3 regions of the Streptomyces sp. 3N207 genome follow, and region 1 is predicted to be linked to each of the others. Evidence: riboswitches for the same ligand, from Rfam matches in the RefSeq annotation. Region 1 holds a riboswitch; each other region holds the start of a gene.
What was found. A riboswitch is a leader RNA that binds a small molecule or an ion and turns the genes downstream of it on or off. The one in region 1 is predicted to bind cyclic di-AMP.
Positions count from the first base shown of each region.

Region 2: another riboswitch for cyclic di-AMP. It lies ahead of ACTWP9_RS08210 (M23 family metallopeptidase); the one in region 1 lies ahead of ACTWP9_RS10605 (transglycosylase SLT domain-containing protein).
Region 3: another riboswitch for cyclic di-AMP. It lies ahead of ACTWP9_RS29035 (M23 family metallopeptidase); the one in region 1 lies ahead of ACTWP9_RS10605 (transglycosylase SLT domain-containing protein).

Region 1 is NZ_JBQQBV010000005.1:221,253-230,740, forward strand. Features, by position in the region: gene ACTWP9_RS10585 (zinc-dependent alcohol dehydrogenase family protein) at 1-341, opposite strand, end outside; gene ACTWP9_RS10590 (helix-turn-helix transcriptional regulator) at 554-1,441, shown strand; partial or broken gene ACTWP9_RS10595 (DeoR/GlpR family DNA-binding transcription regulator) at 1,477-1,836, shown strand; gene ACTWP9_RS10600 (glycosyltransferase) at 1,860-3,812, opposite strand; gene ACTWP9_RS10605 (transglycosylase SLT domain-containing protein) at 4,237-5,013, opposite strand; cyclic di-AMP (ydaO/yuaA leader) riboswitch at 5,018-5,193, opposite strand; gene amaB (L-piperidine-6-carboxylate dehydrogenase) at 5,696-7,225, opposite strand; gene hglS (2-oxoadipate dioxygenase/decarboxylase) at 7,255-8,652, opposite strand; gene ACTWP9_RS10620 (NAD(P)/FAD-dependent oxidoreductase) at 8,724-9,488, opposite strand, start outside.
Region 2 is NZ_JBQQBV010000004.1:104,598-114,085, reverse strand. Features, by position in the region: gene ACTWP9_RS08220 (bifunctional acetate--CoA ligase family protein/GNAT family N-acetyltransferase) at 1-1,703, opposite strand, end outside; gene ACTWP9_RS08215 (HPr family phosphocarrier protein) at 1,873-2,154, shown strand; gene ACTWP9_RS08210 (M23 family metallopeptidase) at 2,298-3,119, opposite strand; cyclic di-AMP (ydaO/yuaA leader) riboswitch at 3,134-3,291, opposite strand; gene ACTWP9_RS08205 (M16 family metallopeptidase) at 3,507-4,877, opposite strand; gene ACTWP9_RS08200 (M16 family metallopeptidase) at 4,964-6,304, opposite strand; gene ACTWP9_RS08195 (DNA gyrase/topoisomerase IV subunit A) at 6,626-9,085, shown strand; gene ACTWP9_RS08190 (CobW family GTP-binding protein) at 9,144-9,488, opposite strand, start outside.
Region 3 is NZ_JBQQBV010000023.1:87,064-96,551, forward strand. Features, by position in the region: gene ACTWP9_RS29025 (DUF4232 domain-containing protein) at 1-321, shown strand, start outside; gene ACTWP9_RS29030 (PP2C family protein-serine/threonine phosphatase) at 555-1,814, shown strand; cyclic di-AMP (ydaO/yuaA leader) riboswitch at 1,947-2,121, shown strand; gene ACTWP9_RS29035 (M23 family metallopeptidase) at 2,132-3,289, shown strand; gene ACTWP9_RS29040 (aldo/keto reductase) at 3,494-4,441, shown strand; gene ACTWP9_RS29045 (PPOX class F420-dependent oxidoreductase) at 4,582-5,022, opposite strand; gene ACTWP9_RS29050 (hypothetical protein) at 5,241-5,465, opposite strand; gene ACTWP9_RS29055 (helix-turn-helix domain-containing protein) at 5,729-6,970, opposite strand; gene ACTWP9_RS29060 ((deoxy)nucleoside triphosphate pyrophosphohydrolase) at 7,228-7,638, shown strand; gene ACTWP9_RS29065 (DUF3427 domain-containing protein) at 7,665-9,488, opposite strand, start outside.

The sequences.
Region 1 (9,488 bases):
GCCTGGCAGGTCGACATGAACTCGCGGTGCAGGCAGTTCGACTGGAAACCGTTGCGGCAGTTCGCGCAGGTGTTGTCGGAGGTGGCGAAGGAGCCGACGACGAACTGTCCCGGCCGCACCGAGGTCACCTCGGAGCCGACCTCCTCGACGAAGCCGACGTACTCGTGCCCCATCGGATGCGGGTCGCCGATCGGCTCAGCGCCGCGGTAGGGCCACAGGTCCGAGCCGCACACGCATGTCACGGCCGTCCGGATGACCGCGTCGGTCGGGTGAAGAATCTTGGGGTCGTCCACGGTCTCGAACCGGACGTCGCCGGGAGCGTGGATCACTGCGCCGCGCATGAGTGGGGTTCCTTTGCGTGCCGAGGCGTGCGGCCGCCGGATCCGGGACCGTCGCCGTGTGCAGGGCGGGGTGCACGCCCGTCGTGCCGGGGCGGGCGGAAAGCACCACGTCAGCCAGGTAACCCGCACTTCGCGAGTGCAGCGAGACACCATCAAGGGGTGTACTGCCAGTACATCCCTATGGACGCCGGGCAGGACGTACCGTCGAAGGCGTGGACAACCAGGCAGAGGTCCGCGAGTTCCTCACCTCGCGGCGGGCGAAGATCAGCCCCGAGCAGGCGGGCCTGCCCTCCGGCAGCCGCCGACGGGTGCCCGGCCTGCGCCGCAGCGAGGTCGCCGCGCTCGCCGATGTGAGCGTGGAGTACTACGCCAAGCTCGAGCGCGGCAACCTCGCCGGAGCCTCCCCGGCCGTCCTCGAAGCCGTCGCCCGCGCCCTCCAGCTCGACGACGCCGAACGCGCTCACCTCATGAACCTGGCGCAGGCCGCCGACGGCTCCGACGCCCTCACCCGGCCCCGCCGCCGCACCACCCGGACCTGGACCGCGCACCGGAGCCTGCAATGGGTGCTGGACGCCGTCACCGTCGGCCCGGCCTTCGTCCGCAACGGCCGCATGGACCTTCTCGCCACCAACCAGCTCGCCCGCGCCTTCTACGACGACGTCTACGCCTCGGTCGGCAACCAGGCCAACCTGGCCCGGTTCCAGTTCCTCGACCCCGCCTCGCGCCGCTTCTACCCCGACTGGGATCTGGCCGCCGACATCGCCGTGGCCATCCTGCGCACCGAAGCCGGCCGCAACCCTCACGACAAGGAACTCCACGACCTCGTCGGCGAGCTGTCCACCCGCAGCGACGACTTCCGCACCCGCTGGGGCGCCCACAACGTCCGCCACCACGGCACCGGCACCAAGCGTTTCCACCACCACGCCGTCGGCGACCTCACCCTCGCCTACGAGGGCCTGGAGATGGCCGCCGAACCCGGCCTCACGCTCACCATCTACACCGCGGAACCCGGCTCGGCCTCCGAGGAAGGGCTGCGCCTGCTCTCCTCCTGGGCCGCCACCGCAAAAGCCGAGCGTCCCTCCCACCAGGCGGCTGACTGACTGCCCCGGGCACAGGGAAGGGCGGAGGCGCCCGGGTGCCGCGGCGGGCCAGGTCCTGCTGCTGCTTGGCCACCACCGGACTGACGGCGCTGCACGAGCCGGCCGATGTCGAGAGCGTCCATGTGGAGTGCCTGGGCGGGACGCTGCGACAGGTCAGCCAGGCGTTCGTGGGCCCGCTGACCGAGGCGGCGCTGGAGCGGATGACGTTCGACCGGGTCTTCCTGTCCGCCGACGGCGTCACCGCGGAGGACGGGATCTGCGAGGCCGATCTGCGCCGGACCCGGCTGAAGGAACTGATGGTGCGCCGGGCGGCGCACACCTACGTACTGGCACACGCGGCGAAGCTGGGCCGGGCCCCGTTCCATGCGTGGGCGTCCCTGCCGTCCGGCTGGACCCTCGTCACGGACGGCGGCGGGCATCAGGCTTTCCGTCGGAAGAGTCTACGGCGCAGGCCGCGGGTGAGGCGTACCCGGTCCACGTGGAGGAGGAGCGGGGGGCCGGACTCGGGCTTGGCGTACATCTGCATCAGGCCGCGTCGCCAGCGTGTCCCACCGGGCGGTACGACCGAGTCCTCCAGGGGAAGGGCGCGGCGCCAATTGGCGGCGGCTATCAGGAGTGTTGCTGTCCACCGGCCCGGGGGCAGGGAGTCGAGGGGCAGTTCTGCCGAGAACCGGCCGTCGTCCTGGAGGACCACGGGAAAGTCGCACGTGGCATCGGCGGTTTCCAGACGTACGACGGCGGTTCCCGGTGGCGGAGCGATGAGGTTCGTCGTCCCGTGTATGTGCAGGGCCGGGCCGCGCCAAGCAGCCGTTTCCGGTTCGAGGCGGAGTTCTTCGCCGAGTTGGGCCGCTGAGCCATGCTGGAGGCGCACGGTGAGATTGCCGAAGGCGGTGGAGTAGAGCCTGGCCGTCCGTATGCCGCCCGTACCGTCGTCGGACAGGCAGCTGACCGGGCACTCACCGGCGTCGGGGTCGCGTTGATTGCCCAGCCGTACGGTTTTGGCGAGCCCGTTCACGGTGTAGCGCAGATACAGATCCCAGAAACCGTCGGCCAGTGGTTCGTCGGTCCCGTCGCCGCCGAGGAGATCGAAGTCGGCTTCGAAGGAATCCCCTTCGACGCGGATATCGGCGTGGTGGGTCCTGCTGTCCTTTCCGCGGTGCTCCAGAAAAACCTCTACGGTCCTCCCGCCGATGTGCTGGGCCTCGCTCAATCCCGCATGACCGCGCAGCCGGAGTCGGGTGCCGGTGAAGGAAATCGAGGACAGGTAGTGGATGACGGCGAGATGCTCCGTTACGTCGAAGCATGCGGCGGGGCTTGTGGCACAGGCTTCACGTTCCACGGGATAGTGGGCCAGCGCCCGCCCCTGGGAGATATGAATGCGGAACGGCATATGGCTGTCGGCCCGGTGAGTGTGGTCCAGGAGCTCTTCCAGATCGCCGTGCTGGGTGAGATGACAGCGCAGGCGCTGGACCGGGGAGAGCCGGGGCCAGAAGGAGTCCGAGTCGTGATCGGTGACGAGTTTCTGCATGCGGCTGAACTCGCGCTGCTGGACCGTGGATTCCGTCTCATTGCCGAGGAATCGAAAGGCGCCCTTCAACTCCACCTGGAAGTGCCGCTCCAGCAGGGCATCGCGTCGCGGTCCCGGCTCCAGCTCGGTCCGCAGCAGCTCACACACCCGGTGGAGCGAGTCGAGGACCGGCTCGGTCTTGTTGGTGAGGGTCAGATGCTGGCCGTCGGGGCGGCGCACGAGGTAGTAGCAGTCGTAATCCGCGACCACGGAAATGCGGCGTGCGCGCAAGTAGGCGAGCGCCGTGAAGGGCTGGTCCTCGCCGATCCGCAGACTGGTGTCGAAGCGAAGATGCAACCGGTCGAGCAGCTCTCTGCGGAAGAGCTTCTGAACGGAGAGCGCCCAGTAGACCCGTGAGGTGAACAGGTCGGCGTCGGGCTGGTTGGCCCGGAACATCGAGCGCGGCACCCCGCGTCCCACCGAGGCCATCTTGCCGAGTACGACATCGGCCCTGTTCTCCTCGGCGGTGGTGGTGAGCCGCTGCAGCGCCTCGGGTGCCAGATAGTCGTCCGCGTCGAGGAAGAACACATACCGCCCGCTCGCCAGGTCCAGGGCGCGATTGCGGGGGCCGGAGGGACCGCCGGAATTCTCCTGATGGAGCACCCGCAGCAGCCGCGGGTGCTGTTCGGCCAAGAGATCCAGTTCGGCTGTGGTGCCGTCCGTGGAACCGTCGTTCACGACGATCATCTCTATCCGACCGGGGTCGAGAGACTGGTGTGTGACCGAGGCGATACAGCGCTTGAGATAGGGGAGCGCATTGTAGGCGGGAGTTATGACGCTTACGAGATTTTTCGAGTCATCCATGGACAGACGGTGCCCACCGGGACGTACCCCTGCCACGGGGGTGCCGCGTTCGGGTGAATCGGGCGCTCCGCTCGACAGATTTCGAACGGAGAGTAGGTCTTTGCACACTCTGAGTTGCGGAGATCGTCGCTACCACCACAAGATGCGGGCCTGCGGCGCGGGCGCGGACACCGACTACACGACCGGGTTCCACAAGGGAGACGCCAAGGTCCTCCTCGGTTACGCCCGCCGCTGGTCCTCGGTTACGCCCGTCGCCAGCCGGTTACGCCCACGGGCGGCCGACCGGCCGGAATGCGGCTGGCCGACGGGGCCGGGCCACGGGTTGCCGACGGGCCGGGCCGCGGGTGCCCGGAGTGCCCAGAACGCGGCGGCTGCCCCGTCACCGGCATGGTGAGGGGCAGCCGCCGCGTTGCGGGTCGTCGGCTCAGTACGGGCCGTTGACGTTGTCGATCGAACCGTAGCGGTTGGCGGCGTAGTTGCACGCCGCGACGATGTTGGCGACCGGGTCGCGCTGGTCGTAGACGGTGCCCTTGACGTGGAAGGAGTCGAAGGTCGGCTTGATCACCTGGAGCAGACCGATGGACGGGGTGCCGTTCTGGGCGTTGATGTCCCAGTTGTTGATGGCGTTGGGGTTGCCACCGGACTCCCGGATGATGTTGCGGTGGATGCCCTCGTAGCTGCCCGGGATGCCGTGCTGCTTCATGATGGTCAGCGCCTCCTTGATCCAGCCGTCCAGGTTGGTCGACTGGGTCTTGTGCACGCTGGTGGTCCGCTCGGCGGTGCTGCGGTCGGCCCGCTGGGGCTTGCTGCTCCGCTCGGCGGGCGCCGGGGTGGCGTCCAGGGTCAGCTTCTGGCCGGGACGGATCAGGTCCGGGTCGCTGCCGACAGTCTGCTTGTTGGCCTTGTAGAGGGTGGACCAGCCGCCCTTGATGTCGTGATCCACGGCGATCCGGTACAGCGTGTCGCCGGTGACGACGGTGTAGGAGTCGGCCTTCTCCTCGGTCTTCGCCTTCGGGGCGGCGGCCTTGGCGGAAGTGGCCTGCTTCTGGTCCTGCACCTTGGCCGGCGCGGGGGCGGCGTGCGCGCTACCTGCGGTCAGCAGGGGAGCGGCGATTCCCGCACCGCCGGCGACGAGGGCAAGCGAAAGCCGGGAAAAGCGGCGGGCATTGCGCGATTTACGGGCATGACGGCCACGTGACATGGGGGTGTCCTCTCCTAGCGCCTGCGAGGTGAGCTGTCGGATTCGGGCTGGAGTTGCCCGGCCATAACCCGTGCGCGAGGCGCAACGGGCATGACTTCACCCCTAGCCGGGCCGCTGGATGCGGCACGGCGCTTACTTGGGTCCCCCGCTCCTGCCGGCGTGGTCTGGTGCGAATATCCCTCACCGGGCGGCAGGATTCGGCGCCCCGGCAGCGGGAACTCCGGCCGTTTACGGAGGCCGGAGCGAAGACACAGAAACACACCGGATTGTTGGGAGCAAGATGCCGGATTCAAATGCCGGGTATCCGCGGAGAATGATCTCTGAATTATTCAACGCTATGCTGTGGATCATTTTCTGAGCGTAAAGCGGCGAACCGGCGGGATTTTCGAAAAGCTCGCCGTGGAGAGTCTCTTGACGACCCGACAGAAGATCTTGCGCGCGCACTCGAAGCGGTGATGTGTTTCTTGACACAGCGACTATGAAGTGCCCACGTGGGAGCGGTAAGTCGTCTATATCCGGACATTACGTGCCGAGAACCGGTAAAGGCGGTGGATTGTTCGGCATACGCGCCACCACCTCACCGGGAACGCCCGGGAGCCCGCAACCACCGGCAAGGTGGCGCGGGCTCCCGGGCGTTGTTCGGTGCGTCTTCGGTGCGTTCTTCCGTGCGCCCGGCGTCCGTTCAGAGGAAGCTGACGTTCTGGGCGAGGGAGAGCTCGCTGGAGTAGTTGATCGTGTTGGTGGCCGAGCGCATATAGGACTTCCAGGCGTCGGAGCCGGACTCGCGTCCGCCGCCGGTCTCCTTCTCCCCGCCGAACGCCCCGCCGATCTCCGCACCGGAGGTGCCGATGTTGACGTTGGCAATGCCGCAGTCGGAGCCCGCGGCCGAGAGGAAGATCTCGGCCTCCTGCTGGTCACGGGTGAAGATGCTGGACGACAGCCCCTGCGGGACGTCATTGTGCAGCGCGATCGCCTCGTCGAGGGTGTCGTAGGTGAGTACGTAGAGGATGGGGGCGAAGGTCTCTTCCCGTACGACATCGTTCTGCTCGTCGACGCGGACGAGGACCGGCTCGGTGTAGGCGGCCTTCGGAGCGGTTTCGGACAGCCGCCGGTTGCCGCCCGCCAGGATCTTGCCGCCTTGGGCCTGGACCCGGGTCAGTGCGCTGTTCATCGCGTCGAGGGCCGCGGTGGAGACGAGCGGGCCGACCAGGGTGTTCTCGTCGAACGGGTCGCCGACCGGCAGCTTGCGGTAGGCGCTGGTCAGCCGCTCGACCAGCGTCTCCGCGATATCACGGTGGACGATCAGGCGGCGCAGCGTCGTGCAGCGCTGACCCGCGGTGCCCGCCGCGGCGAAGACGATGCCCTGGACAGCGAGGTCGAGGTCGGCCGAAGGGGCGACGATCGCGGCGTTGTTGCCGCCCAGTTCCAGCAGGCTGCGGCCGAAGCGGGCCGCGACGCGGGGACCGACTTCCCGGCCCATCCGGGTCGAGCCGGTGGCGCTGACCAGGGCGACGCGGGGGTCGTCCACCAACTGCTCACCCACGACACGATCGCCGAGCAGCAGCCGGTGGACATCGCGGGGCGCCCCGACCTCGTCCGCGGCGCGGGCCAGCAGATGGTCGCAGGCCAGCGAGATCAGCGGAGTGAGCTCCGAGGGCTTCCAGACGACCGTGTCGCCGCAGGCAAGCGCGACGGCGGTGTTCCACGACCAGACGGCCGCGGGAAAGTTGAAGGCGGAGACGACGCCCACCACACCGAGCGGATGCCACGTCTCCGCAAGGCGGTGACCTGGGCGTTCCGAGGCGATGGTGCGGCCGTACAGCTGGCGGGACAGTCCGACGGCGAAGTCGCAGATGTCGATCATTTCCTGAATTTCGCCCAAGGCTTCCGAGCGGATCTTGCCCGCCTCGATGGTGACGAGATCGGCAAGGTCGCTCTTGTGCTCACGCAGCAGCTCGCCCAGCCGGCGCACGAGCTCTCCGCGGCGCGGCGCGGGCGTGGTGCGCCAGGTGAGGAACGCCTCGCGCGCTGCGCCGACGGCGGCTTCGGTGTCCGCCGCGTCGGCGGCCTTCAGCCCGAAGAGGTTCTCTCCGGTGATGGGGGTCCGCGCGGAGAGGTCACTGCCTTCCGGAACGGTGACGCCGATGTTGCCGAGGCTGGTGAGTGCCCGGGTACGCAGGTCGTCCGTGGTGGGCAGGGCGGTGCTGGTCATGGTCATCCTTAGGGGTGGGAGGGACGGGATCAGGCGAGGGCGCCGTCGAGTTCCAGTGCGCGCGCGACCTGGGTGAGGGAGCGGCTTTGCTGCTGTTCGTAGAGCGCGAAGGGATCGAGCACCTCGCGTCCGACGGCGCCGGAGAGCCACTCGGCGTCGTAGGCCGCACCCTCCTGCGCGTTGTCGCGGGTGCCCTCCGAGCTGAGGTTGGACTGGAAGATGCCGGCGGCCGAGCGGGGCAGGAAGTCTTCGTAGACGACGGGCTCGGCCCGCACCCACCCCCGCCGCAGCAGTTCGCCGATATCGGCCGGCGGAGGGTTGCCGTGGCGGGGCCGGTCGGCAGCCACCTGGTAGGTGAAGTACGCCAGCCCCTGTACGGCCAGCTCCTCTTCGGTGTCGGGCATGTGCTCCTCCCACACGCTGCGGGCGACGGCGCCGCGACCCTCTCCGGGCGCCTGCGCGCTCAGCTGGTCGACGAGGCCGAGCAACGTGTCGTACCGTGCGCGGCCTTCGCGGGTGAGGGCGATGCCGCGTGCCTCGACCTCGCCGAACCGGACGCGCAGCGCGCCGCTGACGACACTGCCGTCCGGGGTGCGCATCGCGCGGGGCTCGGCCAGGGCCCGGAAGGACGTCTGCCGCAGCAGGACGTCCGGCCCCCGCCAGGCCGGCGGGCCCTGGATGGTGTCGATCATCTCGATGCCGCGCTCGGTCATCCGGCGGTAGAGCTCGTCGATGTCCAGGACGCGCGGAGTGAGGTGGTTGATGTGCGTGCTGCGTACGCCGCCGATGTCCGCGGCGACCGCGGAGATCCGCTCCAGGGTCCCGTACCAGGCCCGGTCGACCGGTTCGCCGGACAGCTCGAAGGCTCCGACGGCGAGCTGGAGGAAGCGCTCGGCGTCCTCCAGGGACAGCTCCTGCTCCGCTGCGGCGCGGTCGGCCAGCGTGAGCAGCTCCGGCGGGAAGAGTTCACGGCCGGCCAGGAAGGTCTCCAGCCGGGCGCGCAGGTCCGGGTCGAAGAAGCGGGGGTCGGCCGGGGTGAGCATGGAGGTGAAGACGCGGAAGGGGTTGCGTGCCAGCTCCTCGCCGTCGACCGGCCGGAAAGCGGTGGAGACGACGGGGACGGCGCTGGCGGCGGCCTCGCGCAGATCGTAGAAGCCGACCGGATGCATGCCGAGGGCAGCGAAGATCCGGGCGACCTGCCGCAGCTCCTGCGGTGTGCCGACGCGGATGGCGCCATGACGCTCGGCCGTCACCCTGCCGATGGACCCCAGGCGCTCGGCGTCGGCGCCGCGGGCCCGCAGGACGTCCTCGTTGACCTCGCGGGAGACGTCCACGAGCGTGGTGTAGGCGGGCACTTCCTGCCCGTACATCTCCGAGAGCCGCGCGGCGAAGGCGGCCCGTAGCTGCCATTGGCTGAGCGTTGACATGGTTCGGCCTTTCGCTTCGAGGGTCACGCTTTCCTTCGGGGTGGCGCTTTCGCTTCGATGTGCTCGCGGCTTCACACCACATGGGCTTCTGGACGGATCTCGGCACCGGTGCGGAACCGGTCGGCGCCGAGCGGGGTGATGTCCGCGAACGGGCGGCGTTCCAGGTAGAGGTCGCGCATGATTTCGCCCACCGCGGGTGCCTGGAGGAAGCCGTGACCGGAGAACCCCGTGGCGTACAGGAAGTTGCCGAGCTCCCCGGAGCGGCCGATCAGCGCGTTGTGGTCCGGCGTGTTCTCGTACAGCCCGGCCCATCCGGCGACGGTCTCCATACCGGCCAGCGCGGGGGCGCGGCGGCGGACGGCGGCGCGGAACAGCTCCAGCCACTCCGGGGTCCAGGCGGTGTCGAAGCCCTCCTCCTGCGCGGGGTCGGCCAGCCCGAACAGCAGGCCGTCGTCGCTGTTGTGGAAATAGGCGCTCGAGGAGAAGTCGATGGTGAAGGGGATACGGGGCGCGGGCGGCACGAGCGGCGTGGTGAAGGCCAGTTGCCGGCGCACCGGCCGTACGGGAAGGCTGACGCCGGCCATGTCGCCGATCTGCCGGGACCACGCGCCTGCCGTACAGACGACGGCGCCGCAGGTGATGGACCCGTGACTGGTGTGCACCCGGGTCACCCGAGAGCCGGCCGTGTCGATACCGGTGACCTCGGTGTGCTCGGCAATGGTGACGCCTGCCTGGGCTGCGGCCCTCGCATATCCCTGCACGACCAGTCCCGGGCGGGCGTGGCCGTCGGCCGGTGAGTACGCGGCGGCCACGAGACCGTCGGTGCTGAGGTAGGG
Region 2 (9,488 bases), on a different contig from region 1:
GCGGGGACGGCAGGGATGACGGTGACCAGTACCGCGTCGGTGGCCGCTTCGCCGAGCGCCTCGCGCAGCGCCCTGCCGAAGTCGCCGGGGCCGGCCGAGCTGGGCAGCGCCACGACGGGGCGGGGGCGCAGCCCGTCGGTGAGGCAGGCGTCGTAGGTCAGCAGGCTCATCGCTTCGGTGTTGCCGAGGATGGCGACGTGCGGGCCCGTGGGCGGCGGCTGCTCGGCGAGGAGTACGCCGGTGTCCAGCAGCTCGGTGAAGGTGTCGACCATCAGGACGCCCGCCTGGCGCAGCAGCGCGTAGACGGTGGCGTCGGGGGTGCGGGCTGCCGGCGCCGCGTGGCCCGGCGGGGGCGCACTGCCGCGCTGCCGGGCACCTTTGACGACGACGACCGGTTTGCGGGCCGCGGTGCGCCGGGCGAGCCGGGTGAACTTGCGCGGGTTACCGATGGATTCCAGGTACATGAGTACGACGTCGGTCGCCGCGTCCTCGTCCCAGTGCTGGAGGAGATCGTTCCCGGAGACGTCGGCCCGGTTGCCCGCGGAGACGAAGGAGGAGGGCCCGCTGCCGCGCCGGTCCAGCCCGTCGAGCAGTGCGATACCGATGGCGCCGGACTGGGTGAAGACGCCGATCCTGCCACGCGCGGGCATCCGCAGGGAGGGGGTGGCGTTGAGCCGTACGTCCTCGCCGGTGTTGATCAGGCCGAGGGCTCCGGGGCCGATCAGCCGCATGCCGTAGGAGCGGGCGAGCCGGACCAGTTCGCGCTGCTCGTCCCGGCCGACCCCTTCGGAGAGGACGACCAGCCCTTGCACGGCCGCCTCGCCGCATTCGCCGACGACGGTGTGCAGCTGGTCGGCGGGGACGGCGAGCACGGCCAGGTCGACATGTTCGGGGATCTCCCGCACCGACCGGTGGCCGGGCACCCCGGCCAGTGTCGGGGACGCCTCCGGGGCCAGCGCGTGGTTGACCGCGTACAGCCGCCCGGCGAAGCCTCCGGCACGCAGGCTGCCCAGCACGGCACGCCCCGCTCCGCCGGGGGTACGGCTGGCGCCGATGACGGCGATGGAGCCGGGGGCCAGCAGCCGGGCGACGGAGCGGCCCTCGGCGCGCTGTTCGCGGGCCCGCATGACGGCCAGGGAGCGCTCGGTGGGCTCCAGGTCGAAGGTGAGGTGGACGGAGCCTTCCTCGAAGCTGCGCTTCTGGGAGTATCCGGCATCCGTGAACACCTTGATCATCTTGGTGTTGGCGGGCAGCACCTCGGCGGCGAAGCGGCGGATGCCGCGCTCCCGGGCGACGGCACCGATGTGTTCGAGGAGCGCGGAGGCCACTCCCCTGCCCTGCTGGTCGTCGCGGACCAGGAAGGCGACCTCGGCCTGATCCGCGGGCTCGCCGGCGGGGCGGCCGAGGTGGTCGATGCGGTCGTAGCGGACGGTCGCGATGAACTCACCGCCGATGGTCGCCGCCAGGCCGACGCGGTCGACGTAGTCGTGGTGCGTGAAGCGGCGCACATCGCGGTCGGACAGCCGGGGGTAGGGCGCGAAGAAGCGGTAGTACTTCGACTCGTCGGAGACCTGCTCGTAGAAGCTGACCAGCCGCTCCGCGTCGTCCGGAGTGATCGGCCGGACCCGGGCCGTACCGCCGTCGCGCAGCACGATGTCCGCTTCCCAGTGGGCGGGGTAGGCGCGCTCCTCGGGGCTCGGCATGGGGCCAGCGTACGGCGGAGGGAGGGTGCGTGCTCAGGGGTACGGGATGCGTCGTATCGTCGCTGGCATGAGCGCCGCCGCTTCCTGGCCCGCACCCGCCGGCTCACGGAGCACCTCGGCAATCGTGGAAAACTGGTCTAGACAAGCTTGACGAACGAAGGGCAACACCATGGTTGAGCGCCGTGTCACCGTCGGCTGGGCCGAGGGGCTGCACGCCCGCCCCGCCTCCATCTTCGTCCGTGCCGCCTCGGCAGCCGGGGTCCCGGTCACCGTCCGGAAGGGCGAGGGCAACCCCGTCAACGCGGCCTCCATGCTCGGTGTGCTCGGCCTGGGTGCGGAGGGAGGCGAGGAGATCGTCCTCGCCTCCGAGGCGGACGGTGCGGAGGAGGCCCTCGACCGGCTCGCGAAGCTGGTCGCCGAGGGGCTGGAGGAGCTGCCTGAAACGGTCTGACCGAGCGTGAGGGCTTGTGCCGTCGCGGATGCGGGCAACCGGACGTGAGGGGCACGTCCGGGGAGCACGAGGGGGCGCTGCACCGCCAGGTGCAGCGCCCCCTCGTCAATATCCGCCGCGACGGCCGAAGCCGCAACGTCCGGTCAGAGCTTCACGCCGTGCTCGCGGAGGTAGGCGACCGGGTCGATGTCCGAGCCGTACTCGGGGGAGGTGCGGGCCTCGAAGTGCAGGTGAGGGCCGGAGGAGTTGCCGGTGGAGCCGGAGAGACCGATCTGCTGGTCCGCCTTGACCTGCTGGCCGACCGAGACGCTGAGCGAGTTGAGGTGGCCGTACTGCGTGTACGTGCCGTCCTTGTGCTTGACGACGATGTTGTTGCCGTAGGCCCCGCCGTTGCCGGCCTCCACGACCTCGCCCGCGGCCACGGAGTGGACCGGGGTGTTCATGCCCGCGTGGAAGTCGATGCCGGTGTGGCTGCCGGACGACCACATGCCGCCGCCCTGCTTGTAACCGGTGGAGACGTAGGAACCCTTCACGGGCATCACGTAGGCGTTGAGCTTCGCCCGCTTGGCCTCGCGGGCGGCCTTCTCCTTCGCCTCGCGCTCCTTCTCCGCCTTCTCGGCAGCCGCCTTGCGCTTGGCCTCGTCGGCCTTCCGCTTGGCGTCCGCCTTCGCCTTGGCGGCTTCCTCCTTGGCGTCGGTCTCGGCCTTGGCCTGCTCCGCCTGGAGGGCCTGCTCGTATGCCTGCTGGTCCAGCGTCTCGGAGATCGGGCCGCCGACGACCTCGCTCACCTTGGCGTCGGGCTGGACGGGTGCGTTGTTCTGTCCGCCGCTCGCGGCGAACGCGGGGGTGGCGATGGACCCGACGACGCCCACGGTGGCGAGACCGGCTATGCCTGCCGCTCCCCCTGCGGCCCGACGGGCCTTGCTCGGACGCCTGTGCTTACCAGTGGCACGGGTGAACGCCATACGGAGGCGCACTCCTTTCCTTCCTTCTCGCCTACCGGGTTAGCTGACGGGTTCGGAGCAGGAAGGTCTCCTACGGGCCGCCTCTTGCGAGGCCGTCCGATTCACCCCAATGGGACCTGGGTCCCCGGTCCCCCTCGGCCGGTGCGCCTCGGGGATTCGGCGATCGCTGTCCGTCGGCCGCGGGTGCGGTCACTTCTGACGAACAGCGGCACCGACGCTAATCGGGCCCAACTCCGGGCGGCAAACGAATCCCTGGGTTTGTCACGTACGCCACACTCCAACTCATCAGCAACCGCGACAGAATCGGACATTGAGAAGGGCCCGGAAGGAGCGATTCCTCCTCCCGGGCCCCACTTCTGACCGACGTTCCCGCCTCCGCCCGCGGGCTCAGGAGCCGGAGACCACCTTGACGTCGCCGATCCCCAACTCCCGTACCGGATCGGCGATCTGCGAGGCGTCGCCGACGAGCACCGTCACCAGCCGGTCGGCGGGCAGCGCGCTCACCGCCGCCGCCGTGGCCTCCACCGTGCCCGTCTCGGCGAGTTGGGCGTAGAGCCGGGCCTGATAGTCGTCCGGCAGATACTGCTCGACCTGGTCGGCCAGCGTCCCTGCGACGGCCGCGGCCGTCTCGTAGCGCAGCGGCGCGACGCCGACCAGGTTCCGTACCGCGATGTCCCGTTCCTCGTCGGTCAGTCCCTCGGCCGCCAGCTTCCGCAGCACCTGCCACAGGTCGTCCAGCGCGGGCCCTGTCACATCGGTGGCCACCGAACCGCTGATGGCCAGCAGTGCGGCACCGCTGCCGTCCTTGGCGGAACGCAGCACCTGACCGAAGGCGCGCACGCCGTAGGTGTAGCCCTTCTCCTCACGCAGCACGCGGTCCAGCCGGGAGGTGAGCGTGCCGCCCAGGCAGTAGACGCCCAACAGCTGCGCGGGCCACACGCGGTCGTGCCGGTCAGGGCCGACGCGGCCGATCAGCAGCTGCGTCTGCACCGCTCCGGGCCGGTCCACGATGACGACCCGGCCGCTGTCGTCCGCGGTGATCGGCGGCATCGGACGCGGCACCGCCGCGGCTCCCGTCCAGCTGCCGAGGCTCTCGGTGAGCGCCGCCTCGAGGTCGACTCCCTCCAGATCGCCGACCACGACGACGGTGGCGGTGGCGGGGTGCACATATGCCTCGTAGAAGGCGCGTACCGCCGCCGCGTCGATGCCCCGCACCGTCTCCTCGGTGCCCTGCCTGGGGCGCGACATCCGCGATGAGGCGGGGAACAGCTCGCGGGAGAGCTCCTTGCCGGCGCGACGGGCCGGGTTGGCCAGCTCGTGCGGGATCTCGTCCAGCCGGTTGGCGACGAGCCGTTCGACCTCGCTGTCCGGGAAGGCGGGGGCGCGCAGCGCGTCGGCGAGCAGCCCCAGCGCCTTGGGCAGCCGGGATACGGGCACCTCCAGCGAGACCCGCACACCGGGGTGGTCGGCGTTCGAGTCGAGCGTGGCGCCGCACCGCTCCAGCTCGGCGGCGAACTCCTCGGCGGTGTGCTTGTCCGTGCCCTCACTCAGCGCGCGGGCCATGATGGTGGCGACCCCGTCCAGCCCCTCCGGCTCCGCGTCCAGCGGCGCCTTCAGGTTCACCTCTACGGCGACGACCTCCTGACCCGGGCGGTGGCAGCGCAGCACCGTCAGCCCGTTGGGCAGCTTGCCGCGCTCGGGGGTGGGGAAGGCCCACGGTTTCGGGGTGCCGCTGGGCGGCTGGGAGTGGAACTCCATGCTCTTGCCTGCTGTCTCCGCGATTCCCGCGGGGCTCGTGCTCGCCGCTCCCGCGGTGCGCTGGCTCGTGCTCGCCGGTGTCTCGCTCACTGGCCGGCCTCCTCGTCCTCGTTCGCCGGTGCTTCCTCGTCCGCCAGCGGTTCGTATACGAGCACGGCGCGGTTGTCGGAGCGCAGCCGCTGGGCCGCCACCTCCCGCACCTCCTCGCGGGTCACCTCCAGCACCCGCCGGACCGCGGTCAGCGCGAGCTGCGGGTCACCGAAGAGCACCGCGTACCTGCACAGTTCGTCGGCGCGGCCACCGACCGTGGCCAGCCGGTCCAGCCACTCGCGCTCCAACTGGGCCTGGGCGCGCTCCATCTCCTCCTCGCCGGGCCCCTCCTCCGCGAAGCGGCGCAGCTCCTCGTCGACCGCGGCCTGGATGTCGGCGATCTCCGCGCCGCTGGACGCCTTGATGTCCAGCCAGCCCAGCGAGGGCGCGCCCGCCAGCCGGAGCAGTCCGAAACCGGCCGCCACCGCCGTGCGGTCGTGCCGCACCAGCCGGGTGTAGAGGCGGGAGGACTCGCCGCCGCCGAGCGCGGTCAGCGCCAGATCGGCGGCGTCCGCCTCGCGGGTGCCGTCGTGCGGCAGCCGGTAGCCGTTCATCAGCGCGCGGGAGGGCACGTCCTCCTCGACGACCTCGCGCTTCTCCTCACCCATCAGCTCGGGCAGCACGCCGTCCCGCGGGGGGCGCTTGCCGTCGTGGCCCGGGATGGAGCCGAAGTACTTCTCGATCCAGGCGAGCGTCTGCTCCGGGTCGATGTCCCCGACGACGGACAGCACGGCGTTGTTGGGCGCGTAGTACGTACGGAAGAACTCCTGCGCGTCCTGGAGGGAGGCCGCGTCCAGGTCTTCCATCGAGCCGATCGGAGTGTGGTGGTAAGGGTGGCCCTCGGGGAAGATCATGGCGGTCATCCGCTCGAACGCGGTGCCGTACGGCACGTTGTCGTAGCGCTGGCGACGCTCGTTCTTGACCACGTCGCGCTGGTTCTCCATGGACTCCTCGTCCAGCGCGGCCAGCAGCGAGCCCATGCGGTCTGCCTCCAGCCACAGAGCGAGCTCCAGCTCGTGGGCCGGCATCGTCTCGAAGTAATTGGTGCGCTCGAAGCTGGTGGTGCCGTTCAGCGAACCGCCCGCGCCCTGCACCAGCTCGAAGTGCCCGTTGCCCTTCACCTGGGCCGAGCCCTGGAACATCAGGTGCTCGAAGAGATGGGCCAGGCCGGTGCGGCCCTTGGCCTCGTGGCGGGAACCGACGTCGTACCAGAGGCAGACAGCGGCGACGGGGGTCAGATGATCCTCGGAGAGCACCACCCGCAGGCCGTTGGCCAGCCGGTGCTCCGTCGCTGTCAGCCCACCGGTGGCCGGCGGGGGCGTGGCCGTGTGACCCATGGGCGTGGAGTCCCTTCGCTTGCGGGGATATCCCGGCCGGGCGCCGGGAACTGCCGACCGCCTGGCGCCTCACGCGACCGGCGGCCCTGTCACTGTATGCAACCACGCCGACAAGGTGCGAAGTTCCCGTACGGTCTACCGAGCGACCGCCCTGTCAGTGGGGCGGTCCACAATGGTCGACCGAGAGCACGACCGAGCACGATTCGGTCCAGGAGACCGGAAGCACGATCGGTCCCGGGCGACCGGAAGCACGTCGGTCCAAGAGCACGACCCGAGAGCGCAAGAGCGACAGCACGAAGCAGCGAAGGAGCCGCAGCCGCGATGGCCCGCCGCAGTAAAAGCCGTACACCGGCACCGGAGCCGGGAGAGGACTTCGAGGAGCGCATCGTCGACATCGACGTCGTCGACGAGATGCAGGGCTCCTATCTGGAGTATGCGTATTCGGTCATCTACTCGCGCGCGCTCCCCGACGCCCGCGACGGGATGAAACCCGTGCAGCGCCGGATCCTGTACCAGATGCACGAGATGGGCCTGCGCCCCGACAGGTCGTACGTGAAGTGCGCCCGCGTGGTGGGCGAGGTGATGGGAAAGCTCCACCCGCACGGTGACTCCCCCATCTATGACGCCCTGGTGCGCATGGCGCAGGACTTCTCCATGCGGCTGCCGCTGGTGGACGGGCACGGCAACTTCGGTTCGCTGGGCAACGACGACCCGCCCGCGGCAATGCGCTACACGGAGTGCCGTTCGGCGCCGGCCGCCGGGCTGATGGTCGAGTCGATCGACGAGGAGACCGTCGATTTCGGCGCCAACTACGACGGCAGCGAGCAAGAGCCCGTCACGCTGCCCGCCGCCTATCCCAACCTGCTGGTGAACGGCTCCTCGGGGATCGCGGTCGGCATGGCCACCAACATGCCGCCGCACAACCTGACAGAGGTCATCTCGGCGGCCCGGCATCTGATCAAGCACCCGGGCGCGGACCTGGAGACCCTGATGGGTTTCATTCCGGGCCCCGATCTGCCGACCGGCGGCAAGATCGTCGGCCAGGAGGGCATCAAGGACGCCTACGTCTCCGGGCGCGGCACCTTCAAGATCCGGGCCACGGTGTCGATCGAGCAGGTCACGGCCCGGCGCAAGGGCCTCGTGGTCACCGAGCTGCCGTTCGCCGTCGGCCCCGAGAAGGTCATCTCCAAGATCAAGGACCTGGTCAACGCGAAGAAGCTCCAGGGCATCGCGGACGTCAAGGACCTCACCGACCGCCAGCACGGGCTGCGCCTGGTCATCGAGGTCAAGAACGGCTTCAACCCGGAGGCGGTCCTCTCCCAGCTCTACAAGCTGACGCCGATGGAGGAGTCCTTCGGCATCAACAACGTCGCACTGGTGGACGGCCAGCCGCTCACCCTCGGCCTCAAGGAGCTTCTTGAGGTCTACGTCGACCACCGGTTCGACGTGGTGCGGCGGCGCAGCGAGTTCCGCCGCGGCAAGCGGCGCGACCGGCTGCACCTGGTGGAGGGCCTGCTGGTGGCGCTCGTCGACATCGACGAGGTCATCAGAATCATCCGGTCGAGTGAGAACGCCGCCGAGGCCAAGGCATCCCTCATCTCGCGCTTCGGCCTCAGCGACATCCAGACCCAGTACATCCTCGACACTCCGCTGCGCCGGCTCACCAAGTTCGACCGCATCGAGCTCGAGGACGAGCGGGACCGGCTCAAGGGCGAGATCGAGAAGCTGACCCGGATCCTGGAGTCGGACGCGGAGCTGCGCAAGCTCGTCTCCTCCGAACTGTCCGCCGTCGCCAAGAAGTACGGCACCCCGCGCCGCACCGAGCTGCTGGACTCCGCCGAGGTACCGGTGGCCGCCGTGCCGCTGGAGGTCGCCGACGACCCGTGCCGGGTGCTGCTCTCCTCCACGGGTCTGCTGGCCCGTACGGCCAACGGCGGCATGGAGTTCGGCGAGCCCGCCAAGCGCGTCAAGCACGATGTGATCGTCTCCGCGGTACCCGCCACCACCCGCGGCGAAGTCGGCGCCGTGACCTCGTCGGGCCGCCTGCTGCGCCTCCAGGTGGTCGACCTTCCGCAACTGCCGGAGACGTCGACCTCGCCCAACCTGGCGGGCGGTGCCCAGATTTCGGAGTTCCTCACGCTGGAGGGCGACGAGACGCTGATCTGTCTCACCACGCTGGACGAGTCCTCGCCCGGCCTGGCGATCGGCACCGAGCAGGGCATCGTCAAACGCGTGGTACCCGACTATCCGGCCAACCGGGGCGAGTTGGAGGTCATCACGCTCAAGGAGGGCGACCGTATCGTCGGCGGCGCCGAGCTGCGCACCGGCGAGGAGGATCTGGTCTTCATCACCGACGAGGCGCAGCTGCTGCGTTTCCAGTCGAGCCAGGTACGCCCGCAGGGCCGCCCCGCGGGCGGCGTTGCGGGCGTCAAGCTCACCCAGGACGCGAAGGTGATCTTCTTCGGCGCCGTCGATCCGGCCGCCGAGTCCGCCGTGTTCACGGCAGCGGGCTCGGAGGGCACGCTCGACGACTCGCTGAGCACCGCCAAGCTCACCCCGTTCGACCAGTATCCCCGCAAGGGGCGCGCGACGGGCGGCGTGCGCTGCCAGCGCTTCCTCAAGGGCGAGGACCGGCTGCGGCTGGCCTGGGCGGGCGCCACACCCGCGCTGGCCGCGACCAAGACCGGCGCTCCCGCCGAGCTCCCGGAACCCGACCCCCGCAGGGACGGTTCCGGCCTGCCGCTGACGAAGCAGATCGCGGCGGTGGCAGGCCCGGTGTAGTCACCTGCGGCAACGGGGTGGGGGCCAAGCCCCCACCCCGGGGAGGCTGCGGGAGGAATCATTCACCGGCCGCAACCAGCACGTCCGGCTCGTCCTCGTGCGCACTGTCCACATACCGGAACACTCCCCACAGGGCGCGCTCGTCCGGGCCCTCGGGACCGGCGGCGCACGCCTGGAGGCCACCGCGCAGCGCCGCTCCGTCGACCCCGGCACCGATCATCACCAGCTCCGTACGCCGCTCCTCGGACCGGGGCCGCCGCTCCGGTGCGAACCGGAGGAAGCCGCCCACGGCGTGCACCTCGTACACGTTGTCCGGGTCGGCAGCGCCGAAGTCCACATAGCCCTTGATCCGGTACAGCCCCTCGGGCCTGGCGTCCAGGAACTCCAGAAAACGGCGCGGGTC
Region 3 (9,488 bases), on a different contig from region 1:
GACAGCACGTGCACCGTACGCGGCTATCCCGGGCTCGCCTTCGTCAACAGCAGCGGCGAGCAGGTGTCCTTCGACCCCCACCGGACGGCTGGTCAGATCCGGACCGTCACGCTTGCGCCGGGCAAGAGCGCCTGGGCGCCGCTCTCGTACACCAACCCGGAGGTGACGAACGTCACCACGGTCACGCCGAGCGGCGTGCGGATCACCCCGCCCGACGAACGGGCCTCTCTCCGGACGCCCTGGTCCGGCGGACCGGTCACCAACACCGGCAAGGCATCCGTTCCCAAGATCGGCCCGCTGGCCCCCGGCACCGGCGGCTGAGCCCCGGCCCGATTCCCCCACCACCCCTTCCCCTCCCCCCTCCCCCTGGCCCCGATCGGCGCAGGCCCGCAGGCGGTGCGGTCCCGTATGTGATGACGACCGCCTGCTGCCCGTATCCGCTCCGTACGCCCACCACCGCCCTCCATCCGCGCCCGCGGCCAGTGGCCCGTACCCCGTACCCCTCCGAACGCTCCCGACTGGCCCGGAGCCCGCTCTCAGGTCAGATTGGGACCGTGCGGGAGAGGGAGGCCGGGACGAAGTCGGCGAACGGGTACGAGGACGACGTGGGACGGCTGTGGAGCCTGGCGCGGCAGCTTCCCGCCGTGCTCTTCGTCCTGGGCGTCGTCCTGGAGATGGCGACGCCCCGGGACGTGACCGTATCGGCGCCGTTCGCCGCCGCCCCGCTGGCCGCCGCGGCCTTCCTGTCCCTCCGGGGCACGGTGGTCACCGGAATCGTCTCCTCCGCCGCGACCATCCTGTTCGCCGTCTTCCACGACACCGGCAGCGCCATCGAGGCCGAAGCCAGAGCCGTCACCAGCCTGACGGTCTCCGCCCTCGCCGTGGGCGTCAACTATGTGCTGCTCCGCAGCGGCAGCCGGCTGGCCTCGGCGCGCGGTATCGCCGAGGCGGTGCAGCTCGCCGTGCTGCCCACCCCGCCGTCCCGGATCGGCGGCCTGGCGGTGGCTGCCCGCTACCGTGCCGCGCAGGCCGAAGCCCGGATCGGCGGTGACTTCTACGCCGCGGAGGAGACCCCGCACGGCGTACGGCTGCTGCTCGGCGACGTACGCGGCAAGGGGCTCGACGCGGTGTCGGCCGTCGTACTCCTCGTCGGGACGTTCCGTGAGGCCGCCGAGCAGGAGGAATCACTCTCCGGCGTTGCGGCCCGCCTCGACCGGGCCCTCGACCGGGAGGGACGGCGGCAACTCGGCACGGCACAGCTGGAGGGCTTCAGCACGGCGGTGCTGGTGGAGGTCCCGAACCCGCCTTCCCACGCCTCTGCCCGCGAGGACCCGCCTTCCCACGCCTCTGCCCCCGAGAACCCCGCTGCCCACGCCTCCGCCCCCGGCAAGAGTCCGCCGCAACGCGCCGGGGACGGCAGCGCCGACAGCGACAGCCCCACAGTTGTGCGGATCGTCAACCGGGGCCACCCCGCACCGGTCCTTCTCCACCGCGGCAGGGCGTCCCTTCTGGAGCCACACCTGCCGGCGCTTCCGTTCGGCATGTCCGACCTGGGCGGATGGCCGGACCACGAGGAGGAGGTTCCCTTCCCGCCGGGAGCCCGGTTGCTCCTCTACACCGATGGTCTGTCAGAGGCACGCAACTCCGACGGTGTCTTCTACGACCCGGCCGAACGACTCGCCCGCAGCTATTTCGCCCACCCAGAGGAGCTCTTGGAAGCGGTCCTGATCGATGTCGCGGCGCACACCGGTGGCCGGTCGGTGGACGACATGGCGCTGCTCGCCGTCGCCCACGAGTCGCACAGCCGCTCCTGAGCTCAGCCACCAATTACGGGGAACAGCTTGGAATCACGGCCCCTGTTCTATTACCGTCCGATAACGCAGCACGGTCGTCACTGTCGTCACGGAAGACGGCACCGTGCGCCATCGCCGAATCCCGCATACGGGGCACCAGCAGCGCCCAACTGACTGGACCGCACCGTGGGAACCGGGGAACCACCCCTTCTCGTCAGCCAGACGAGGAGGACGGGGTGAATCGGACGCCCTCGCGAGAGGACGCCCGTAGGAGACCTTCCTGCTCCGAACCCGTCAGCTAACCCGGTAGGCGAGAGGAAGGAAAGGAGAGCGCCCCCGTGGCGTCCAGAACCCAGGGCTTTACCGGTCATGCGCCCCAGACCGTCGCCTACGACCCGCACGCCGACCAGGCCGGCTCCTCCGTTCCCTACGGTGTCCCCAGCGAGCCGTCCGGTGCCGAACCGTGGGACGAGTGGAACCCCACCGAGGAGTCCACCCGCCCGCCCCGCGGCAAGCACCGGGTCGCCAAACAGCGTGCCGGCGGCGTGGCGCGCGGCGGTGCCGTACTCGGCGTCGGCATGATCGCGGCGGTCGGCGCCGGCGGCATGGCGACCGCCCAGGACAAGGACCCCGGCGCGATATCCGTACCGGACCTGGACACCGCGGCCGACACCGTACGGGACCTCCCCGACCACCTGCCCGACGCCGAGGACCTGCCCGGCATCGGCTCCCTCCTCTCGGACGGCTCGGACGACTCCGCCGACTCAGCCGGATCCGCCGACCCGGACGGCGCAGCCGGTGCGGACGTCTCCGGTACGGGCAAGGGGGACGCGGCGGCCGGCACCAACGCCGGCGAGGCACTGCGCGCCCGCATCCTCGCGCAGGCCGAACAGCACCGCTCGGCGGAGGACGCGGAAGCCCGCGAGGAGGCCGCCAGGCAGGCGGCGAACGCGGCAGCGGAAGAAGCCGCGAAGCGGGCCGCAGCAGCCGAGAAGCAGGCCAAGGCCGAACGCGCGCGCGAGGCCGCCGAGGAGAAGCGCAAGGCGGAGGCCGAGCGGAAGCGCAAGGCAGAGGCCGAACGCCGCGCCAAGCTCGCCCGCAGCTACACCGCGCCGCTGGCCTCCTACCAGCTCACCGCCGGGTTCGGCCAGGCCGGCGGCATGTGGCAGAACGACCACACCGGCCAGGACTTCGCAGCCCCCAACGGCACGCCCGTCAAGGCCATCCACAGCGGCACCGTCAAGGAAGCGGGCTGGGCCGGTTCGTACGGCTACCGCATCGTGCTGCAACTGGAGGACGGAACCGAACTCTCGTTCTGCCACCTCTCGTCCATGACCAAGTCGGCGGGCGACAAGGTCGGCACGGGCGATGTCATCGGCCGCGTCGGCTCCACCGGCAACTCCTCGGGACCGCACCTGCACGTCGAGGTCCGCCCCGACGGCGGCGACCCGGTGGACCCGCTGCCGTGGCTCCGCGCCAAGGGCGTCGACGTCTGAGACCCGGTCCCGGCCCGGGAGACCGGCAGCGCCGACGCGGCTGACGGGCTGTGGGTCGACGGCAGGCGGTAGGGCCGGCGAGAGGGCTGACGGGGATGCTGGGGGAAGGCGGCCTGGCGAGAGGGCTGACGGCGCTGACGGGGCGGCCCGGCGAGTGAGGTCATGCGCCACCGCCCGCCCCCGAGTTACGGTCGCGGCATGCAGATGAATGCCGACAACAAGATCGGTCAGCTGTCCGTCTCGCCGCTCGTGCTCGGCGGCAACGTCTTCGGCTGGACGGCCGACACACCCACGTCCTTCGCCGTCCTCGACGCGTACACCGACGGCGGAGGCAACGCCATCGACACGGCCGACGCGTACTCGGCCTGGGTCGAGGGCAACAAGGGCGGCGAGTCAGAGACCGTCATCGGCGAATGGCTCGCCGCTCGCGGCTCGTCCGTACGTGACAACGTCGTCATCGCCACCAAGGTCGCCCGCCACCCCGACCACATGGGCCTCTCCCCGGCCACCATCAAGGCCGCCTGCGAGGACTCGCTGCGCCGCCTGCGGACGGACCGCATCGACCTGTACTACACGCACTTCGACGACGAGTCGGTCGAGGTCTCCGACATCATCGGCGCCCTCGACGACCTCGTCAGGGAGGGCAAGGTCCGCGAGATCGCCGCGTCGAACATCTCGCCGTCCCGCCTCGCCGAGTCGCTCGCGTTCAGCGACCGGGAGGGCCTCGCCCGGTACGTGGCGCTCCAGCCGCACTACAACCTCGTCTCACGCGACACATACGAGGGAGAGCCGGCCGAACTCGCCCGGCGTGAATCCCTCGCCGTGCTGCCGTACTACGCGCTGGCGTCCGGCTTCCTGACCGGCAAGTACCGGCCGGGCGAGACCGCGCCCGAGGGGGCACGTACCGGCAAGGCGGCCCAGTACCTCGCCACCGAGCGCGGCCAGCGCGTCCTCGCCGCGCTGACCACTGTGGCCAACGCCCACCAGGTCTCCGAGGCCACCGTCGCCCTCGCCTGGCTCGCCGCCCAGCCGACCATCACCGCTCCCATCGCCAGCGCCCGCACGGTGGAACAGCTCCCCGCCCTGCTGGCCCTCGCCGACCTCCGCCTCACCAACGACGAACTCCGCCTTCTGACGGACGCCTCGGCGTAGCCGTGGCCGGGCGGCTCGGAGTGGCCGTGGCCGGGCGGCTCGGAGTGGCTGGCCGGCCGTGCGGCTCGGCGTAGCCCTCGTCGGGCGGGTTCGGCGTGGCCGTGGCCGTGGTCGTGGCCCTGCGGCTCGGCGTCAGCGCGTCATCCGGGTTGCTGCCCGGACACATGCGTGACGCCGAGCCGCACCACCTGCCGCTGCTCCGCCACCATGGCCGCCCGGTACTCGTCCCAGTCCGGATGCTCGCCCCGGATGGCCCGGTAGACCTCGATCAGCTCCTCGACGGTCGCATCGTGCGGATCCCGCGCGACAGGCGTCAGCTCGGCCGTCCCGTCCACCACCGTCCACGCCCACCCGTCGCTGCTCGTCACGTGATAACTGGCCCGCGGATCACGCGCCAGATTCCGCGACTTGGCACGATTCGCAGTGATGGAGATACGCACCAGCCGCTTGCCCGGGTCAAACGTGTGGTTGACGTTCGACAACTGCGGCCTCCCATCCCGCCGCAACGTGGCAAGCACCCCCCGGTCGTACTCCCTCAACAGCCCGAGCAACGCATCCTCGGCACCGGTGGTCTTGGCCATAGGGTCCTCCTGGGGTTGTCAGTCTTCAGAGACACTGGCAACCCAATGCTCCATGACGCCGCTTGAGGATGTGGCCACCTGCGATACACCACGCCGCTTCCAGGGAGCCTCGCCGGCAGTTGCCTTTCCCTTGCCGGGCAGGGCTACACAAGATGCAGACGCTTCCCGTCTCACTACGACCAGCTATGTCTTCCGGTTGATCACCTTCCGGGGAAGGACTAGTTCGTCTCGCCGTCATCTCCGGGCTGCCCTTCGAGAAGCCCGGGAATGCGCCCGCCTCGACTTTCCGCGACCCTGATCGCATCGACAAGGCATTCCGAGAGCCGGAGACCGGCATACCGGATCTCACCGTGCGGCGACAGAGGATTGTGCAGAATTGGAAGAGCTGCCTTGACGACTTCTCGCGCCATGTCGAGCTGCACGGCCTCTATGTCGTCAGCCACACGAGAAAGGATGCCGTCACCGTCCGAGCTTAAATAGCACGGTTTTCCGTCTTCATCCCACGGTAGTAGACGGAGCGGAGAGTCCGTTGGTACGTCCGCCCGGCCTCGGTGCCGCTGCCGTTCGTCTTCCGTTCTACGCTCCACTGAAGCCCCCTTCCAGTTCTTAGGTGGAAGGAGCGTAAAAGGGATGTAGGCGTTCAAGCGACGTACACAGCACGGTAGTTCCGTGTACTTAGACCGCTAAATACTATGCTCCGTGGTAGCTACTCCGTGACTCCCAGATAAGTGGCCATGCTCCGCATATCTTGTGTGAGAGTCCGCTTACGGGTCTTGAGAAGGTCCGACATGACGTATCGAGCCATCGGTTGGTGCGCTAGCCACGCCCCCGATGTCTGACGTAGTTGCAGCAACTCGTCCATGGCGTCTTGATGCGAGCCGAGATCGAGGTGGGCTCGTGCAACGTCCAGCCGATGGCGGCCCCAATTCGGTGCAGTCGGCTTGCCGATGTTGCGCACTGCCTTCGCACCCAGCAGGCCGTCGTCAGCGCGCCGGAGCACCCCGTGTGAGTCGCCTACGAGGGAGAGGTCCTCTACTGCCTTTACTTCGACCGTCACAGGGCCGAAGCCGCCCCAGTGGTCCGGAAAGGTCGAGTCCTCGGTACTTAGCGCACTAGCTGCCGTAGCCGCCATACGCCGTGCTTCCCGTGCCACGTCGGGCCGGTTGTTCCGTACGGACGCCGCCGCCACTCGCAGCCAGAGCTCGCCCCACACTGCCAATTGCGCAGACGAAGCCTCTGACACTCGCGGTTCGATCTCCTCGACTGTCAGAGCGGCGAGCTCTTCGCTTTCATCAAACCGATCTTGCCTCAGCAGCAGCCAGCACAGTCCCACAACACCGGTGGCCGCAGTGAGAATTTGGCCAGTCTCCCGAGCAAGCCGAATCGCTTCACTGAGTGCGTAATACGCCATGTCGTACTGCCGCACTTGAGTGAGGTATTTCCCCGTCAGCAGGAGGGCGTGACAACGGGCGATCACAGCCCGCTGTTGTTCCTCTCCTTCCAGAGAGGAAATCGCCGCATCGGAACTTCGCAGAAGCGCCGGAAGTAGTTTTGCCACAGCTCCATACTGGTCAGCCCAGTAGAGAGCGTGCCCCTCACGAATCCCCCTGTGAACGGCTGACAGCTCCGCATCTTCGGCGGGCTCAGCCAGCGGCGCGGCCAGGCCGACAGCAGGCATCAGAGCTTTTCGTAGCTCAGCGAGATAGCGGCGGTTTGCCTCATCTTGCAGGCCGAGTACAGACTTCGGCGCTTCCGTTGCGAAGAGAGCGGACGTGGATACGCCCAGCGCGCGGGCGAGAGAATGCAACGTCTCAACCCGGGCGTCTCCGCCCTGCTCCAACTTGCGAACGACGCCCACAGACAGCCCTGCCTCATGGGCGAGTTGTTCCTGACTCAGTCCCGTTGCGCGGCGGTACTTCCTGATGTTGTCTGCCAAGCCTGTGGACATGAGATCACCGTCCCCTCACCACCCAGCGTAAGCCTGTCGGGCAGCATTGGTAGACCAACGTGCGTACTGAGCAGCCACGTTGGCAACGTTGCGCACCCGCGTGTGTGGCCCCTGGCCTCCCCGCCTGAGGCGCAAGCGATGGCACCTCAGCAACCTTTGAGTTGCCGAAGTCTTAGCAGGTACGCCCGCGTGGATCAGCTGCCTCAGTCGTCGTAGATCGAAGCAGGCAGACGTAGAGACCCCATAGGCTGGCAGACATGAGTGATTGCGTCGCAAAGCGTGTAGTCGTGGCAGGAGCAGTGATCGACGAGGGGCGGTTTCTTGCTGCGCGTCGGACTGCCCCACCGGAATTCGCGGGTCGGTGGGAGCTCCCGGGAGGGAAGGTGGAGCCGGGAGAGTCAGCTCAGGAAGCTCTCGTACGTGAGTTGCGGGAAGAGCTGGGGGTCGAAGTCGAGGCCATGGATCGTCTTCCCGGTGAGTGGGAACTTAAGGCGGACCTTGTCTTGCACGCGTGGTGGGCGCCACTGCTCAAGGGTGAGCCTCAGCCTTTGCAGGACCATGATGAACTGCGTTGGCTCACCCCTGAGCAGGCGTTTGACGTGGACTGGCTTGAGCAAGACCTGCCGTTCGTGGAAGAGGTTGTGCGCCGCTTGGCAGTAACGGCGTGACTCTCGGCTACTGAGGTGCCATTTCCCTAAGTAATTGCAGGGGAGTAAGACAGGATCTCCCCTGGCACATCATGTTGCAGTTTCCAGATGATCTGCATGGGCTTCTTGCCGGAGTGACTCACATATTCAACCGACCCAAGGAATGTATACGGGGCTGCACCAACCTCGTCGTTGAGGTACTTCCTCACGAACAGGAACACATCTGATCCGGACTCCTTGTGAGTCTGGTAGCGCATCCCGCTCTTAGTATGCGGTGCAGTCTCCCTCTGCGACTCCCAATGGAAATGGCGAGTGTCGATCGCGTAGTCCTTATAGCGGACGTCCTCTTTGAAGTCCTTTTCCTTCTTCACCAAGGTAACGAACAGAACGTCTGCGTTGGCTCCTTCGCACCACTCAGCACCAGTCTGGGATTGTGAGGGATAGGGGCCCGTAAATGCGGTATGGCCAATTGCTGTGAGTGCTTCCGCTCTCGTGTACGTGGAGTGTACTCGGAGGGGCAGCTGATCACGGGGAGGGTCCAGCCGAATAGGTGGATGTTCGATCCGAGCCTTGCTGTACTCAAGAATCTCACACGCTTCTGATCGGGCAAAGGGCTGATGTGCGAGATGGTCAAGGGCTTCTTGGTATGAGGAGAATCCCGAATCCCGTGAGCCTCCGTCCCACAGGTTGAGGATCAGCATTCGAGCATAAAGCTGCTGTGCCGGGGAGAGGTCCTCGTAGCGAGGTGAATCAAGGCTCAAGAGAGAGTGGTATGCATCAGCTCGCTCGGGATCGTCCACGTGGAGGAGCTTGCCCATGCGGTTAAGGAGCTTGTCCTCGCGGTCCGGCGCAGGCTCCGTGAGGAGCTTGGAATCCCGCCGTGCTTTGGTCCACGAGTTGCCGTTGCGGTAGATATCTGTGATATCTCGCATGCTACTTTCGAGATATTGGGCAAGGGATTCCGGTTTATCTGCCTTCACCTCCTTGACGATTTGCGGGAAGTGTAGCCGCGCCTTAATGTTGCGGATGATCAATTCTTTGGATTTGCGATCTAGGATGATCTCGCAACCGTCAGGAAGTCCGTAAGAGTCGTTCTCGATACTCTTAATGAGTCGGCCTTTGTGCAGCCCGGTCACCGCGGCAAGACGCGCCTCGAAGTCGTAGTTGCGTCCATGACGCCCCACGAAATCAAGAACAGTAAGAAACTCCTTGTCGGACGTGCGCCGCAGTCCTCTTCCGAACTGTTGAAGGTAGACGGTAACGCTTTCAGTTGGGCGAAGGAAGAGCAGGGTGTCGACGTCTGGGATGTCCAGTCCTTCGTTGAACAAGTTGACGGCGAAGAGTGCTTGGATCGTCCCCTTCCGCAGCCCAGCGAATGCTGACTCTCGCTCTGCCGGGGGCGTGCTTCCATCGAGTGCCTTAGCGTTTATACCGCGCTGCTGGAAGTAGTCGGCCATGAATCTAGCGTGCTCTACGGATACGCAGAACCCGAGTGCTCGCATTGACGTGGGGTCAACTATTTTGTCGTAGAGCTCCGTAAAGACCAGACGCGCGTGCTCGTCCGTCGCGAGAAGAATCTGCGTCAGTTCTTTGCTGTCGTAGCCGCTGCCCCGCCAGCGCAGGTGCTCAAACTGCGCGGAATCGTCGGCGATTCCGTAATAGTGGAAAGGGCTGAGGAGGTTGCTGTCAAGCGCTTCCCAGAGGCGCATTTCAGCTGCAATTCGACCCTCAAAATGCAGGTCGTGCACATTTTCGCCGTCATGCCGTTCGGGCGTTGCTGTGAGGCCCAGCAAGAGGCGATCCTCTGAATGAAAGCGATCGATCACCTTCTTGTAGGTATTTGCCGCCGAGTGGTGAAATTCGTCAATGAC